2 regions of the Streptomyces araujoniae genome follow, and region 1 is predicted to be linked to the other one. Evidence: riboswitches for the same ligand, from Rfam matches in the RefSeq annotation. Region 1 holds a riboswitch; the other holds the start of a gene.
The links. A riboswitch is a leader RNA that binds a small molecule or an ion and turns the genes downstream of it on or off. The one in region 1 is predicted to bind glycine.
Positions count from the first base shown of each region.

Region 2: another riboswitch for glycine. It lies ahead of gcvT (glycine cleavage system aminomethyltransferase GcvT); the one in region 1 lies ahead of gcvP (aminomethyl-transferring glycine dehydrogenase).

Region 1 is NZ_CP194070.1:892,957-900,324, forward strand. Features, by position in the region: gene gcvP (aminomethyl-transferring glycine dehydrogenase) at 1-2,373, opposite strand, end outside; glycine riboswitch at 2,568-2,665, opposite strand; gene ACQ9ZG_RS03660 (PRC-barrel domain-containing protein) at 2,820-3,191, shown strand; gene ACQ9ZG_RS03665 (DNA polymerase IV) at 3,113-4,576, opposite strand; gene ACQ9ZG_RS03670 (MerR family transcriptional regulator) at 4,671-5,288, opposite strand; gene ACQ9ZG_RS03675 (bifunctional nuclease family protein) at 5,458-5,931, opposite strand; gene ftsR (transcriptional regulator FtsR) at 5,985-6,728, opposite strand; gene ACQ9ZG_RS03685 (FHA domain-containing protein) at 6,770-7,368, opposite strand, start outside.
Region 2 is NZ_CP194070.1:5,665,350-5,672,717, reverse strand. Features, by position in the region: gene ACQ9ZG_RS24560 (enhanced serine sensitivity protein SseB C-terminal domain-containing protein) at 1-120, opposite strand, end outside; gene ACQ9ZG_RS24555 (enhanced serine sensitivity protein SseB) at 378-1,145, opposite strand; gene ACQ9ZG_RS24550 (AAA family ATPase) at 1,227-1,955, opposite strand; glycine riboswitch at 2,120-2,217, shown strand; gene gcvT (glycine cleavage system aminomethyltransferase GcvT) at 2,383-3,498, shown strand; gene gcvH (glycine cleavage system protein GcvH) at 3,631-4,008, shown strand; gene glyA (serine hydroxymethyltransferase) at 4,028-5,287, shown strand; gene ACQ9ZG_RS24530 (L-serine ammonia-lyase) at 5,460-6,845, shown strand; gene ACQ9ZG_RS24525 (MDR family MFS transporter) at 6,952-7,368, opposite strand, start outside.

The DNA of each region.
Region 1 (7,368 bases):
GTTGGCCGCCAGCACCGCCACCTGTGTGGCGCGCTTGAGCCCCTCGCCGCCCATCAGCCGGACGTACGCCCACGAGATCGGCAGGATGCCCGCCGAGCCCCACGGGGCGGCCGAGATCGGGCCCACACCTGTCTCCGGGCCCGCGGCGGGCTGGAGCGGGTGGTTGGGAAGGTACGGGGCGAGGTGGGCGCGGACGCCCACCGGGCCGACGCCTGGGCCGCCGCCGCCGTGCGGGATGCAGAAGGTCTTGTGCAGGTTCAGGTGCGAGACGTCGCCGCCGAACTTGCCGGGCTTGGCGAGCCCGACGAGCGCGTTGAGGTTGGCGCCGTCCACGTAGACCTGGCCGCCCGCGTCGTGCACCTCGCCGCAGATGTCCGCGACGTGCTCCTCGAAGACGCCGTGCGTCGACGGGTAGGTGATCATGAGGACGGCCAGCTCGTCGCGGTACTGCTCGATCTTGGCGCGCAGGTCCGCGACGTCGACCTCGCCGTCGTCGGCGGTCTTCACCACGACGACCTTCATGCCGGCCATGACCGCGCTGGCGGCGTTGGTGCCGTGCGCGGAGGAGGGGATCAGGCAGACGGTGCGCTGGTCGTCTCCGTTGGCCCGGTGGTACGCGCGCACGGCGAGCAGGCCCGCGAACTCGCCCTGGGAGCCGGCGTTGGGCTGGATGGAGACGGCGTCGTAACCGGTGACCTCGGCCAGGCGCTCCTCCAGCTCACGGATGAGCGTGAGGAAGCCCTGGGCCTGGTCGGCCGGGGCGAAGGGGTGCAGCGCGCCGAACTCGGGCCAGGTGATGGACTCCATCTCGGCGGTCGCGTTCAGCTTCATGGTGCAGGAGCCGAGCGGGATCATGCCCCGGTCCAGCGCGTAGTCGCGGTCGGCGAGCTTGCGCAGGTAGCGCAGCATCGCGGTCTCGGAGCGGTGCTGGTGGAAGACCGGGTGGGTCAGGATGTCGTCGGAGCGCAGCAGCGTCCCGGGCAGCGCGTCGGCGGCCGAGCCGTCCAGCGCCTCGATGTCGCCGTCGGCGCCGAAGGCGGCCCACACGGCGGCGATCTGGGCGCGGGTGGTGGTCTCGTCGCAGGCGACGGAGACGTGGTCGGCGTCGATGCGGCGGAGGTTGACCCCGCGTTCACGGGCGTCCGCGACGACGTCGGCGGCCTTGCCGGGCACCCGCACGGTCAGGGTGTCGAAGAAGGAACCGTGCACGACCTCCGCACCGGCGGCACGCAGGCCCTCGGCGAGGATCGTGGCGTACCGGTGGGTGCGGCGGGCGATCGTGCGCAGCCCGTCGGGGCCGTGGTAGACGGCGTACATCCCGGCCATGACGGCGAGCAGCACCTGTGCCGTACAGATGTTGCTGGTGGCCTTCTCGCGGCGGATGTGCTGCTCGCGGGTCTGGAGGGCGAGGCGGTAGGCCTTGTTGCCGTCCGCGTCGACGGAGACACCGACGAGGCGGCCGGGCAGGGAGCGGGCGAACTTCTCGCGGACGGCCATGAAGCCGGCGTGCGGGCCGCCGAAGCCCATGGGCACGCCGAAGCGCTGGGTGGTGCCGACCGCGATGTCGGCGCCGAGCGCGCCGGGCGAGGTCAGCAGGGTGAGGGCCAGCAGGTCGGCGGCGACGGTGACGATCGCGCCCAGCTCGTGGGCCTGCTCGATGACGGGCTCGATGGCGCGGACGGCCCCGGAGGCGCCCGGGTACTGGAGCAGGACGCCGAAGACGCCGCGCTCCGCGATCTCGGCGGGGATGCCCTCGCTGAGATCCGCGACGACGACCTCGACACCGGTCGGCTCGGCGCGGGTCTGGATCACCGCGACGGTCTGGGGCAGGGTGTCGGCGTCGACCAGGAAGACGCCGTTCTTGACCTTGCCCACGCGCCGGGAGAGCGCCATGGCCTCGGCGGCGGCGGTGCCCTCGTCGAGCAGGGAGGCGCCGGAGGTGGGCAGCCCGGTGAGGTCGGCGACCACCGTCTGGAAGTTGAGCAGGGCCTCCAGGCGGCCCTGGGAGATCTCCGGCTGGTACGGCGTGTAGGCCGTGTACCAGGCGGGGTTCTCCATGACGTTGCGCAGGATGACCGGCGGCGTGAAGGTGCCGTAGTAGCCGAGGCCGATCATCGGGGCGAGGACCTTGTTGCGGTCGGCCAGCGAGCGCAGCTCGGCCAGCACCTCCGCCTCGGTGCGGGCCGAGGGAAGGTCCAGGGCCTCCGCACTCTTGATCACATCGGGCACCGCGGCGGCGGTCAGCTCGTCGAGGGAGCCGTAGCCGACCTGGGCGAGCATCTTCGCCTGGGCCCCGGCGTCGGGGCCTATGTGGCGCTGCTCGAACGGAATGCCCTGCTCCAGCTGGGAGAGCGGAGTGCGACGGGGGGTCATGGTGGAGGCCTCCTGGTCTGTCACGACCTGCGAGGGGCACCACGGCGCGGGTGCCCGGACGGCCTCCCCCTCTGTCATCTCAACCTGAGAGCTTCACCGGCCCGCCCGGGGGGCGTGCCGGCTTTCACCGTCGGTGAGGGTCGAGTCCGTCCCGGCCTGCGCCCGCACGAACCCGCCCTGCTTTCCAGAGTGACCTCGTCCGTGCGGTACGGGGGCCTGAGAGATTCCGGGGAGGATTTGCTCCTTCGGCGCCTCCGGATTCTGCACCGGAGGACTCTCCCGCACGGGGTCAGCAGCCACGTGCCAGCCTACCAGCGGCCATCCCCGCGGAGTCCTCGAGTGGCCGACGCCACGGATCTGCACTTGTCTTGGTCCTGGTGGAGCGAGAGGGGCCCCTGGAGGGACCGGGAACCACCCTTGAGCAGTGGCGACCAGTGGGAGGCACCGTGCAGACCGATATCGATCCGCGCCGCCTGATCGGCCGCAAGGCGTTCGATCGCAAGGGCACCAAGATCGGAACGGTGGATGAGGTCTATCTGGACGACGCGACCGGTGTGCCCGAGTGGGCGGCCGTGCGCACCGGCCTCTTCAGCCGGGACGCGTTCGTCCCGCTGGAACCCAGCGAGTTCGTCGACGACACCCTGCGGATCCCCTTCGACCGCGCGCTGATCAAGGGCGCCCCGGACTTCGGCGTCGGCCGGCACCTCTCCCCGGAGCAGGAGCTGCAGCTCTACCGGCACTACGGTCTGGACTCCTCCCCGGCCGCGGAGACCGGTCCCGACCGCGACTTCGGCAGGCTGGCCGGCCAGGAGGAGTAGTCGACCGGGTCGCGGACCAGCGGCAGCGGGTCGGCCGGCGTCAGCTCCGGGTCGTCGATCCGGAACGTGCGGACCCGGCCGACCGGCCCGCCGGGCTCCTCGAACCGCACGGTCACCCGCCCCACCCCGCTCCCCTGCACCCAGCCGTGCCCGTGCGCCGCGTGGTGGACGTCGTGTCCGGCGGGCCAGCGCCGGGCGGCGAGCTGCTCGGCGCTCTCGGGCTCCTCGTCGGCGGCGGGCCCGGCCCCTTCCGCGCCGCTCTCCGGAGCCTGCCGCTCCGGCTCCCGCACCCGCTCGGCCAGCTCCCGGGCGTCCGCGGCCTGTGCGAACAGATCCTCCTGGGTGAAGTCCGCGAGCCCCGTGACGCCCACCCCGAGCAGCCGTACGCCCCCGGTGGTGTCGACGGCCTCCAGCAGCCGCCCGGCCGCCTCACGGACCACCGTGGGGTCGTCCGTGGGGCCCCGGAGGGTCTCGGAGCGGGTCAGGGTGGAGAAGTCGTACCGGCGGACCTTGAGCACCACCGTGCGCCCCGACCGGTGGGCGGCCCGCAGCCGCTCCACGCACCGCACGGCCAGCCGCTCCACCTCCGCGCGCACCCGCACCCGGTCGTGCAGGTCCACGTCGAAGGTGTCCTCGACCGATACGGACTTGGCGTCCCGCTCGGCGACCACCGGCCGGTCGTCGAGCCCGAGCGCCATCCGGTAGAGCCCGTGCCCATGGGCCTTGCCGACCAGCCGTACGAGCTCGTCCTCGCCCGCCTCCGCCAGGTCGTGGACCGTCGTCATCCCGGCGCGCCGGAGGTGGTCCCCGGTGGCGGGGCCGACGCCGGGCAGCGTCCGTACGGGCATGGGGGCCAGCAGCTCACGCTCGGTGCCGGGCTCTATGAGCACCAGCCCGTCCGGCTTGGCCTGCTCGGAGGCGATCTTGGCGAGCATCTTGGAGCCGGCGAGACCGACCGATCCGCTCAGCCCGGTCACCGCCCGGATGGCCGTACGCAGCCGCTCCCCGGTGCCGCGGGCCGAGGCCGAGTCGTCGGCGGTCCCGCCCGCCTCCAGGTCGACGAAGGCCTCGTCCAGGCTCAGCGGCTCGACCAGCGGCGAGAGCCGCCCCAGCAGCTCCATGACCTGCTCGCTCACCGACCGGTACAGCTGGAAGCGGGGCACCAGATAGGCGGCGTTCGGCGCGAGCCGCCGCGCCTGGGCCGTCGGCATCGCGGAGTGGACGCCGAGGACACGTGCTTCGTACGAGGCGGTGGCGACCACGCCCCGGGGGCCCAGACCGCCCACGACGACGGCCTTCCCGCGCAGGCTGGGCTTGGCCGCCTGCTCCGCCGAGGCGTAGAAGGCATCCATGTCCAGGTGGAGGATGGTCGGCGCGGGTCTCACACCTCCGATGCTGCCCTACGCCACTGACAACGGGGCGGCCCGGCACTCCGTGGAGTGCCGGGCCGCCCCGTTTCCGTTCCGTCCGCTCAGCGGCTCATCCGGCGCGGTTGCGGCGCCGGGCCAGCTCGTCGGCCGGGTTGTGCCCGATGAGGGTCTCACCGGTGTCGACCCGCTCGCCGTGGAGCTGGGAGAGCGCCGTGTCCACATCCCGCCAGACGACGCCCACGGCGATCCCGAAGACTCCCTGACCGCCCTGGAGGAGGCTGACGACCTCGTCCGGCGAGGAGCACTCGTAGACCGTCGCCCCGTCGCTCATCAGCGTCATGCGTTCGAGGTCCTGGAAGCCCCGGGCCCGCAGGTGCTGGACCGTGGTGCGGATGTTCTGCAGCGCGACCCCGGTGTCCAGGAACCGCTTGACGATCTTGAGGAGGACCACGTCCCGGAAACTGTAGAGACGCTGGGTCCCCGACCCGTAGGCCGGCCGGACGCTCGGCTCCACCAGCCCCGTACGCGCCCAGTAGTCCAGCTGGCGGTAGGTGATCCCCGCCGCCGCGCACGCCGTCGGTCCGCGATAGCCGATATCGCTCGCCGCTGCCACGCCGTCCGTCGCCACCGCGGCCGGCGCAGCCGGCTGCCTGATGGCGTGGTCGGCTCCACTGCCGTGCTGCGGATACGGCCCACCCGCCGCCGTACCGTCGCCGCTGCTTCTCACGCCGACCTCCGTCCTTGACCTGCCCACTCGAAGGTAGGCAGTCACTGGGGGTGCGTCAACGATCGCCACACTCGGCACGCCGAGTGATAATCACCCTGAGGGTGGTTTCCCGTGTCCGGCTTCCGGGAAAGGCTTCTCGAATGCGCTGACAAAACCCCCTGCGGGAGCGTCACTGGCTGTTGGTCCCGAAGTCCTCCGGTGAGATCTGGTCGAGGAATTCGCGGAACTTCTCCACCTCGTCCTCCTGCTCGTCGGGGATCGCGATGCCGGCGTCGTCCAGCACACCGTCACTGCCGTAGATCGGCGTGCCGGTGCGCAGGGCGAGCGCTATGGCGTCGGACGGCCGGGCGCTCACCTCGACCCCGCTGGCGAAGACCAGCTCCGCGTAGAAGACCCCTTCGCGGAGGTCCGTGATCCGGACCTCGGTCAGCTCCTGGCCCACGGCCTCGAGCACATCCTTGAACAGGTCATGGGTCAGCGGCCTGGCCGGAGCCATGCCCTGCTGGGCGAAGGCAATGGCGGTCGCCTCCCCCGGACCGATCCAAATGGGGAGGTACCGGTCGCCTCCCACTTCACGCAGGAGAACGATCGGTTGGTTGGAGGGCATTTCCACCCGGACACCGACAACGTCGAGCTCGTTCACACAGCAACCCTAGGACGTGCTCGCCATGTTTGGGTAGTCGGGCTCCGCCGACCTCAGTGCAGACGGCTGCGCAGAGCGGTCTGGACGAGCGCGGCGTGCAGCCGTACGGAGAGTTCCGCCAGCTCGTTCGCCGTCGCCTCGGCGTGCGCCCTGGTCTGCGGATTGCGGTGCAGGCGCAGCGGCGCGACCAGCTGCTCGACCAGACCGGCCTCACGGTCGGCGGAGGCCCGCATGGCCCGCAGATGGCGCGGCTCCAGGCCGAAGCGGCCGAGGTCGGCCACCAGCCGCGCCACGGTCACCATCTCGGCGTCGTAGCCGCCCTCGGGAGCCGCGACGATGAGCCCGTAGGACTCCCACTCCGCCAGCTGCTCCTCGTCGACCTGGGCGGCCGCCAGCAGCTCGGGACGCCCGATCCGGGCGGCGGTCGCCGCCCCGGGTCCGGACTCCCACACACCCTCGCCCAGATCCCGCTGTGTGCCCGGTGAGGGCAACACGGGCTGCTCACCCCGGGCCAGGGCGTCCAGGTGCTCCCGGATGACCTTGAGCGGCAGATAGTGGTCCCGCTGCATCCGGAGGACCTGGGCCAGCCGCTCCACGTCACCGGGGGCGAACTTCCGGTAGCCGGACGGAGTCCGCTGCGGCTCGACGAGCCCCTCGGCCTCCAGGAAGCGGATCTTGGAGATCGTGACTTCCGGAAACTCTTCGCGCAGCCGGGTGAGCACCGTACCGATGCTCACCCAGCGCGCGTCCGCGGTGGCGGTGCCGTCACCGGCACCGCCTGTCGGTGTTCGCAGCATGGGCCTTCCTGGGGGTCCCCCCGGACGGTTCCGAGGGCTGGTCACACGCCCCGCGGGCTCGCATAGAAGACCAGGCGGTACTTCCCGATCTGGACTTCGTCGCCGTTGGACAGCAGGACCGAATCGATGCGCTCACGGTTGACATAGGTGCCGTTGAGACTGCCGACGTCACCCACGGTGAAGCTACCGTCCGGACCCCTGTGGAACTCCACATGACGCCGCGACACGGTCACGTCGTCGAGGAAGATGTCGCTCTGGGGGTGCCGGCCGGCGGTCGTGAGATCGCTGTCGAGCAGGAAACGGCTGCCGGAGTTCGGGCCGCGGCGCACGACCAGGAGCGCCGAGCCACCGGGGAGCGCGTCGACGGCGGCCTGGGCCTCCGGGGAGAGCGAGGGCAGGGCCGTCTGGCCCGTCGCCTCGGCGTCGTACGCCTCGAGACCGGAGATCGAGATCGTGGACGTCGTCTCCGAGGCACGCTCGGGGACACCGCCCCGCAGCGGCGTACCGCAGTTGGAGCAGAATCGGCTGGCCTCCGCGTTGCGGTGGCCGCACCTCGTACAGACCGGCATCGACGAGCCCTCCGGGGTGAACCCTCCACCCGTACTCGCGGCTGATGGTTCGCCGAAACCTATGCGCCCGG
Region 2 (7,368 bases), 4.8 Mb from region 1:
CTGCGCGTCCGGGGAGCCGGCCGTGCCGTGCCAGAGCAGCATCCAGATCCGGCCGTCGGCGAGGGCCGCGAGCAGTTCCTCGTAGGCGTCGTAACGCCCGGGACCGACCTGGCGCAGCATGTGCTCGACCTTGCCGGCCGCCGCGGTGCCTGACGCACTCACCCTGGTCCCGCCCCTCATCGTTCCGTCCGACTCGCGCCGACGCTCCCGGGCACACGGGAGCGACCCCGCCATCAAACCAGCTTATGCGCCAGTTCTGACACCGGCTTGACGCCACGGTCCGCGGGTGCCCGCCCCGGGAGCCCTGCGAACGCGGCCGGTGCCCGCCGGGCCGCCGCTCCGTACGCGCCCGCCGGCGGCCCGTGCCGCCGGTCCGTTCAGTGGCCCTCGCGGCGGTAGAAGGGCCGCACCTTCTCCCGCATCCAGTCGCCGACCAGGTCGTCGGCCACGTCCAGCAGGACCAGGTTCACCGGCCACGGCACCTCGACGCGGCCGAGCGCCCGCCCCAGGGCGTCCATCGGGGCGTTGCCCGTACCGTCCCAGGAGGCGCACTCGACGCCGACGAAGAGGACGGGGTCGCCGCCCTCGATGCTGGCGAGGGCGCGGCGGGCGGTGGAGACCACGCCGGTGGCCTCGAACTCGGCGGAGACGGCGGTGAGGAGGTCGACCGGGTCGTGCTGCCAGTCCGGCTCGAACAGCCGTACGCGGCCGCCGGTGGCGGGTCCGTCCAGGGCGGTGCGCCCGGCCCGGCAGAGGTCGGCGACGGCGGGCGGGGGGACCGGTATGCCGACCGCGCCGCCCGGGTTCACCGCGATGCCGACCTGCGGGGGCAGCCCCCGGGCGAAGTCACGGGCGGGGGCCACGGCGAAGGACATGTGGCCGCCGACGCAGCTGAGGAACTGGCCCTCGGAGCTGAAGACCGGGACGTACGCGGCGCCCTCGATGTCCATCATCGGCAGGTCCAGGTCGGCGCTGGCGGGCGAGCCCCCGTTGGGCAGCGGCACCCAGACCGAGCTGCGGCCGAGCACCTCGACGAGGCGGGCGCCCGCGTCGGGGACGCCGAGGGAGGCGGCCAGCACCTCTTCCAGCTCGTTGGCGGGCCATATGTGCTGGGGGTTCGCCTGGGCCGGTGCCGGAATGTCCACGTCCTCGGTGCCTCTCTCCGCTGTCGTCGCTCGGCGCTGTCGCCTGTCGTCGCTCGGCGCTGTCGTCGCCCGGCCAGAACCTTAACCGGCGCGCGCGGCCGGGACCTCGCCGTCGGTGAAGGAGATCCGGCTCAGCGCGCTCGCCGCCGCGCGGTCCAGCAGGACCGCCGAACCGCAGCCGGCGAAGAGCACGCCCTGTTCGGTCGCGTGGAGCAGCCGGGCCACCGCGTGCCGGTGGCGGGCGAAGGCGTATCCGGAGACGCCCCGGCCGCGCTGCCGCTGGCCCTGCCGGGCGGTGGCGGGGTCCACGTCGAGGAGGATCAGATGGAGGAGGCGGCCCCGGCGGGCGGCGTGCCGGGCGAGCCAGCTCCGTACCCAGGTCTGCGTACCGCAGTCGTGGACGACGACGGACTCGCCGGAGCGCAGGGCGGCCCGGAGCCCGAGGTAGTGGGCGGCGCGGACCAGGGGGCGGTAGAGGGCGTAGGGGAGTAAGGGGGGCAGGGCGGCGGCCCAGCGGTCGCGGGCGTCCTGGGAGTCGATCGCCCGGCCGGTGACGGCCTGCCGGATCAGGGTGGACTTGCCGCCGCCGGGGAGCCCGGAGACGACGACGATGTCCCCGGCGGCGAAATCGAGGCTGTACGGAGCGTGGCCGGTGCGCCCGCGCAGATCCCGTACCACCGGCGCGGGCGAGGTGATCACCTCGCCCGGGGAGGCACCGTGCGGTGCGGCCCCTTCCGGTACGGCTGCGCCGGGCTGTGCGGGCATCGCGCCGTGCGCGACCCCGGCCGGTACCGACCGCTGCAACGCCATCGCCCATCCCCCTGCTGTCGGGCCGCCCACGCCTGCTCCTGAAGTGTAAAGAAACGGCAAGGCTCCACAACCGTTCCCGGCGTTCACCGACCCGTTGTGGACCGGCCTCCCCACTCCGGCGCAATGCGTGCGATGATGACCGCGCCAACTGCATACCGGCCGTTCGAATCCGCGCGGGAGAGTTCCGGCCACAGTGTGAGCCGGGCGCCGAAGGAGCAAGATCCTCCCTTGAATCTCTCAGGCCCCGTACCGCGTGGATGAGGCAGATCTGAAAAGCGGGCCGCCCCGGCGGCTCCACCCAAGGTGCAAGCCGACCCCCGCGACCGGGGGCATACCCCCCTGCGGGGCTATCGGCGAACCTCTCAGGTTCCGATGACAGATGGGGAGGATCTCCGTCCCGACGTCGTCATGCCCTGGAGCCATGCCCATGAGCACTGCCCCCCGTCTCACCGCCCTCGACGCGACTCACCGCTCGCTCGGCGCCACCATGACCGACTTCGCGGGCTGGGACATGCCCCTGCGGTACGCGAGCGAGCGCGACGAGCACAACGCCGTACGGACCCGGGCCGGGCTCTTCGACCTCTCGCACATGGGCGAGATCACCGTCACCGGCCCCGAGGCCGCGGCCTTCCTGAGCTACGCGCTGGTGGGCAACATCGCCACCGTCGGCAACGGCCGGGCCCGCTACACGATGATCGTCCAGGAGGACGGCGGGATCGTCGACGACCTGATCGTCTACCGGCTGGGCGAGACCGAGTACATGGTGGTCGCCAACGCGGGCAACGCCCAGATCGTGCTGGACGCGCTGACCGGGCGCGTCGGCGGCTTCGACGCCGAGGTGCGCGACGACCGGGACGCGTACGCGCTGCTCGCGGTCCAGGGCCCCGAGTCCCCCGCCATCATGAAGGCCGTCACCGACGCGGACCTGGACGGGCTGAAGTACTACGCGGGCCTGCCGGGCACGGTCGCCGGGGTCCCGGCGCTCATCGCCCGTACCGGCTACACCGGCGAGGACGGCTTCGAGCTGTTCGTCGCGCCCGAGCACGCCGAGGCCCTGTGGCAGGCGCTGACGGAGGCCGGTGCCCCGCACGGCCTGATCCCCTGCGGCCTCTCCTGCCGGGACACGCTGCGCCTGGAGGCGGGCATGCCGCTGTACGGGCACGAGCTGACGACGGCGCTCACCCCGTTCGACGCGGGTCTGGGCCGGGTGGTGAAGTTCGAGAAGGAGGGCGACTTCGTCGGGCGCGAGGCGCTGACGGCCGCCGCCGAGCGCGCCGAGACCGCCCCGCCGCGCAAGCTGGTCGGCCTGGTCGCCGAGGGCCGCCGGGTCCCGCGCGCGGGCTTCTCGGTGGTGGCGGACGGCAAGGTGATCGGCGAGGTCACCTCCGGCGCCCCCTCCCCCACCCTGGGCAAGCCGATCGCCATGGCGTACGTGGACGCGGCCTTCGCCGCCCCGGGCACCGAGGGCGTGGGCGTGGACATCCGGGGCACGCACGAGCCGTACGAGGTCGTCGCGCTGCCGTTCTACAAGCGCCAGAAGTGATATCCCGGAGGGAACGGGGCATTCCGATCCCTCCGCACCGGCGCGCAGGCGTCACGGAAGTGACGTACCTCCGTCTCACACCGTAAGACCACCGTTCATCAGCACTCCCCCGCGTACAGGAGAATTCAGGTCATGAGCAACCCCCAGCAGCTGCGGTACAGCAAGGAGCACGAGTGGCTGTCGGCCGTCGAGGACGGCGTGGCCACGATCGGCATCACGGAGTACGCGGCCAACGCGCTCGGTGACGTCGTCTACGCCCAGCTCCCGGAGGTCGGTGACACGGTGACCGCGGGCGAGACCTGCGGTGAGCTGGAGTCGACCAAGTCCGTCAGCGACCTGTACTCGCCGGTGACCGGTGAGGTGACGGCGTTCAACCAGGACGTCGTGGACGACCCCTCGCTGGTGAACTCCGCTCCCTTCGAGGGCGGCTGGCTGTTCAAGGTGCGCGTCACGGAGGAGCCGGCCGACCTGCTCTCCGCCGACGAGTACACCGCGTTCTCCGGCAACTGAGACCTTAAGGGACCCCCTGATGTCGCTTCTGAACTCCTCCCTCCACGAGCTGGACCCGGACGTCGCCGCCGCCGTCGACGCCGAGCTCCACCGTCAGCAGTCCACCCTCGAAATGATCGCCTCGGAGAACTTCGCTCCGGTCGCGGTCATGGAGGCGCAGGGCTCCGTCCTCACCAACAAGTACGCCGAGGGCTACCCGGGCCGCCGCTACTACGGTGGCTGTGAGCACGTCGACGTGGTCGAGCAGATCGCGATCGACCGGATCAAGGCCCTGTTCGGCGCCGAGGCCGCCAACGTCCAGCCGCACTCCGGTGCGCAGGCGAACGCCGCCGCGATGTTCGCGCTGCTGAAGCCGGGCGACACGATCATGGGCCTGAACCTGGCCCACGGCGGTCACCTGACCCACGGCATGAAGATCAACTTCTCCGGCAAGCTCTACAACGTGGTCCCGTACCACGTCGACGAGAGCGGCCTGGTGGACATGGAGGAGGTCGAGCGGCTCGCCAAGGAGTCCCAGCCGAAGCTGATCGTCGCCGGCTGGTCCGCCTACCCGCGCCAGCTGGACTTCGCCGCCTTCCGCCGGATCGCGGACGAGGTCGGCGCGTACCTCATGGTCGACATGGCCCACTTCGCGGGCCTGGTCGCGGCCGGGCTGCACCCCAACCCGGTGCCGCACGCCCACGTCGTCACCACCACCACGCACAAGACCCTCGGCGGTCCGCGCGGCGGCGTGATCCTCTCCACGCAGGAGCTGGCCAAGAAGATCAACTCGGCGGTCTTCCCGGGTCAGCAGGGCGGCCCGCTGGAGCACGTGATCGCGGCCAAGGCGGTCTCGTTCAAGATCGCGGCGGGCGAGGAGTTCAAGGAGCGCCAGCAGCGCACCCTGGACGGCGCCCGCATCCTGGCCGAGCGCCTGGTCCAGCCGGACGTCACCGAGGTGGGCGTCTCCGTCCTCTCCGGCGGCACCGACGTGCACCTGGTCCTGGTCGACCTGCGCAACTCCGAGCTGGACGGCCAGCAGGCCGAGGACCGGCTCCACGAGCTGGGCATCACGGTCAACCGGAACGCCATCCCGAACGACCCGCGCCCCCCGATGGTCACCTCGGGCCTGCGGATCGGCACCCCCGCGCTCGCCACCCGCGGCTTCGGCGCCGAGGACTTCGCGGAGGTCGCGGAGATCATCGCCGCCGCCCTCAAGCCGTCGTACGACGCGGACGACCTCAAGGCCCGCGTGGTGGCGCTGGCCGAGAAGTTCCCGCTGTACCCCGGCCTGAAGTAGCACCTGGCCTGCGGTTCCGCGCACCGAGACGGGGCACCGCGCACACTGAGGAGAGTGAGCGCGGTGCCCCGTTCCACGCCCCCGGTTCGAAGTTTTCACCCCGCTTGCCCCGCTTGTCCCCGCACCGCCCAGGCAGACAACGGCGTCTTCCAACCCCCCAAGGAGTCCTCCCGTGGCCATCTCGGTCTTCGACCTCTTCTCGGTCGGCATCGGCCCGTCCAGCTCCCACACGGTGGGCCCGATGCGGGCCGCCCGGATGTTCGCGCGCCGCCTGAAGAACGAGGGACTGCTCGCGCACACGACCTCGATACGCGCCGAGCTGTACGGCTCGCTCGGCGCGACCGGCCACGGCCACGGCACGCCGAAGGCGGTCCTGCTCGGCCTGGAGGGCGAGTCCCCGCAGACGGTCGACGTCGAGTCCGCCGACGCCCGGGTCGACGAGATCCGTTCCTCGGGCCGGATCAACCTGCTCGGCATGCACGAGATCGCCTTCGACTTCGACGAGGACCTGATCCTGCACCGCCGCAAGGCGCTCCCGTACCACGCCAACGGGATGACGATCTTCGCGTACGACACCGAGGGCGCCCCGGTCCTGGAGAAGACGTACTACTCGGTCGGCGGCGGCTTCGTGGTGGACGAGGACGCGGTGGCGGGCGAGAACCCGATCGTCCCGGACGACACGGCCCTGCGCCACCCGTTCCGCACGGGCGACGAGCTGCTCCGCCTGGCCCGCGAGACCGGCCTCTCCATCTCGCAGATGATGCTGGAGAACGAGCTGGCCTGGCGCACCGAGGCGGAGATCCGCGCGGGCCTGCTGGACATCTGGCGGGTCATGCAGGCCTGCGTCTCGCGCGGCATGACCCGCGAGGGGATCCTCCCCGGCGGCCTCAAGGTCCGCCGCCGCGCCGCCAACTCGGCCCGCCAGCTGCGCGCCGAGGGCGACCCGCAGGCCCACGCGATGGAGTGGATCACGCTCTACGCGATGGCGGTCAACGAGGAGAACGCGGCGGGCGGCCGCGTGGTCACCGCCCCCACCAACGGCGCGGCGGGCATCATCCCGGCCGTCCTGCACTACTACATGAACTTCGCCTCCCACGGCTGCACCGAGGCGGAGAAGGAGGACAGCGTCGTCCGCTTCCTCCTCGCCGCCGGCGCGATCGGCCTCCTCTTCAAGGAGAACGCCTCCATCTCCGGCGCCGAGGTCGGCTGCCAGGGCGAGGTCGGCTCGGCCTGCTCCATGGCCGCCGGCGCCCTCGCCGAGGTCCTGGGCGGCTCCCCCGAGCAGGTGGAGAACGCCGCCGAGATCGGCATGGAGCACAACCTCGGCCTGACCTGCGACCCGGTCGGCGGCCTCGTCCAGATCCCGTGCATCGAGCGCAACGGCATGGCGGCGGTGAAGGCCGTGACGGCGGCGAAGATGGCGCTGCGGGGCGACGGCAGCCACAAGGTCTCGCTGGACAAGGTCATCAAGACGATGAAGGAGACGGGCGCGGACATGTCCGTCAAATACAAGGAGACGGCCCGGGGCGGGCTGGCGGTGAACATCATCGAGTGCTAGGCGGAAGGGCCCTGACCAGCGCGTTCGTATCGTTCAGCGCCGGCGGGGCCCTCCCGCCCGGGCGTTCGCCCGAGGCACGCCGCACCGCGCCCGCCGGTTCCGCCCGTCAGGCGGGGGCGGGCACCGGGGCGGGCCGCAGGTGTCCGCTCCGTTCCAGACCGAGGACCGATGCGGCGCACAGCAGTCCGGTCACGGCCAGGCAGGCCCAGGGAAGCCACCCGACACCGGTGTCGAACACCTTGCCCACCAGCAGGTTTCCGCAGGAGATCACCAGGCCCGACACGGTGTTGTAGGCGCCGTAGTAGGTGGCCACCAGCCCGTCGCCGGACAGGCGTACCACGGTGTCCATCTCGAACGGATACAGCAGGGCCCCGCCCCACGCGAGCAGCGCCGCGCACCCGGCGAGCGCCACGGCGCCCGCCACCCGGCCCGTCGGTCCGGCCGTGGGGGCCGGGACCAGGGGGACGAAGGCCATGCCCATGAGGGCCAGACCGCCGGCGATGGCCCGCGGCCCCGACAGGGT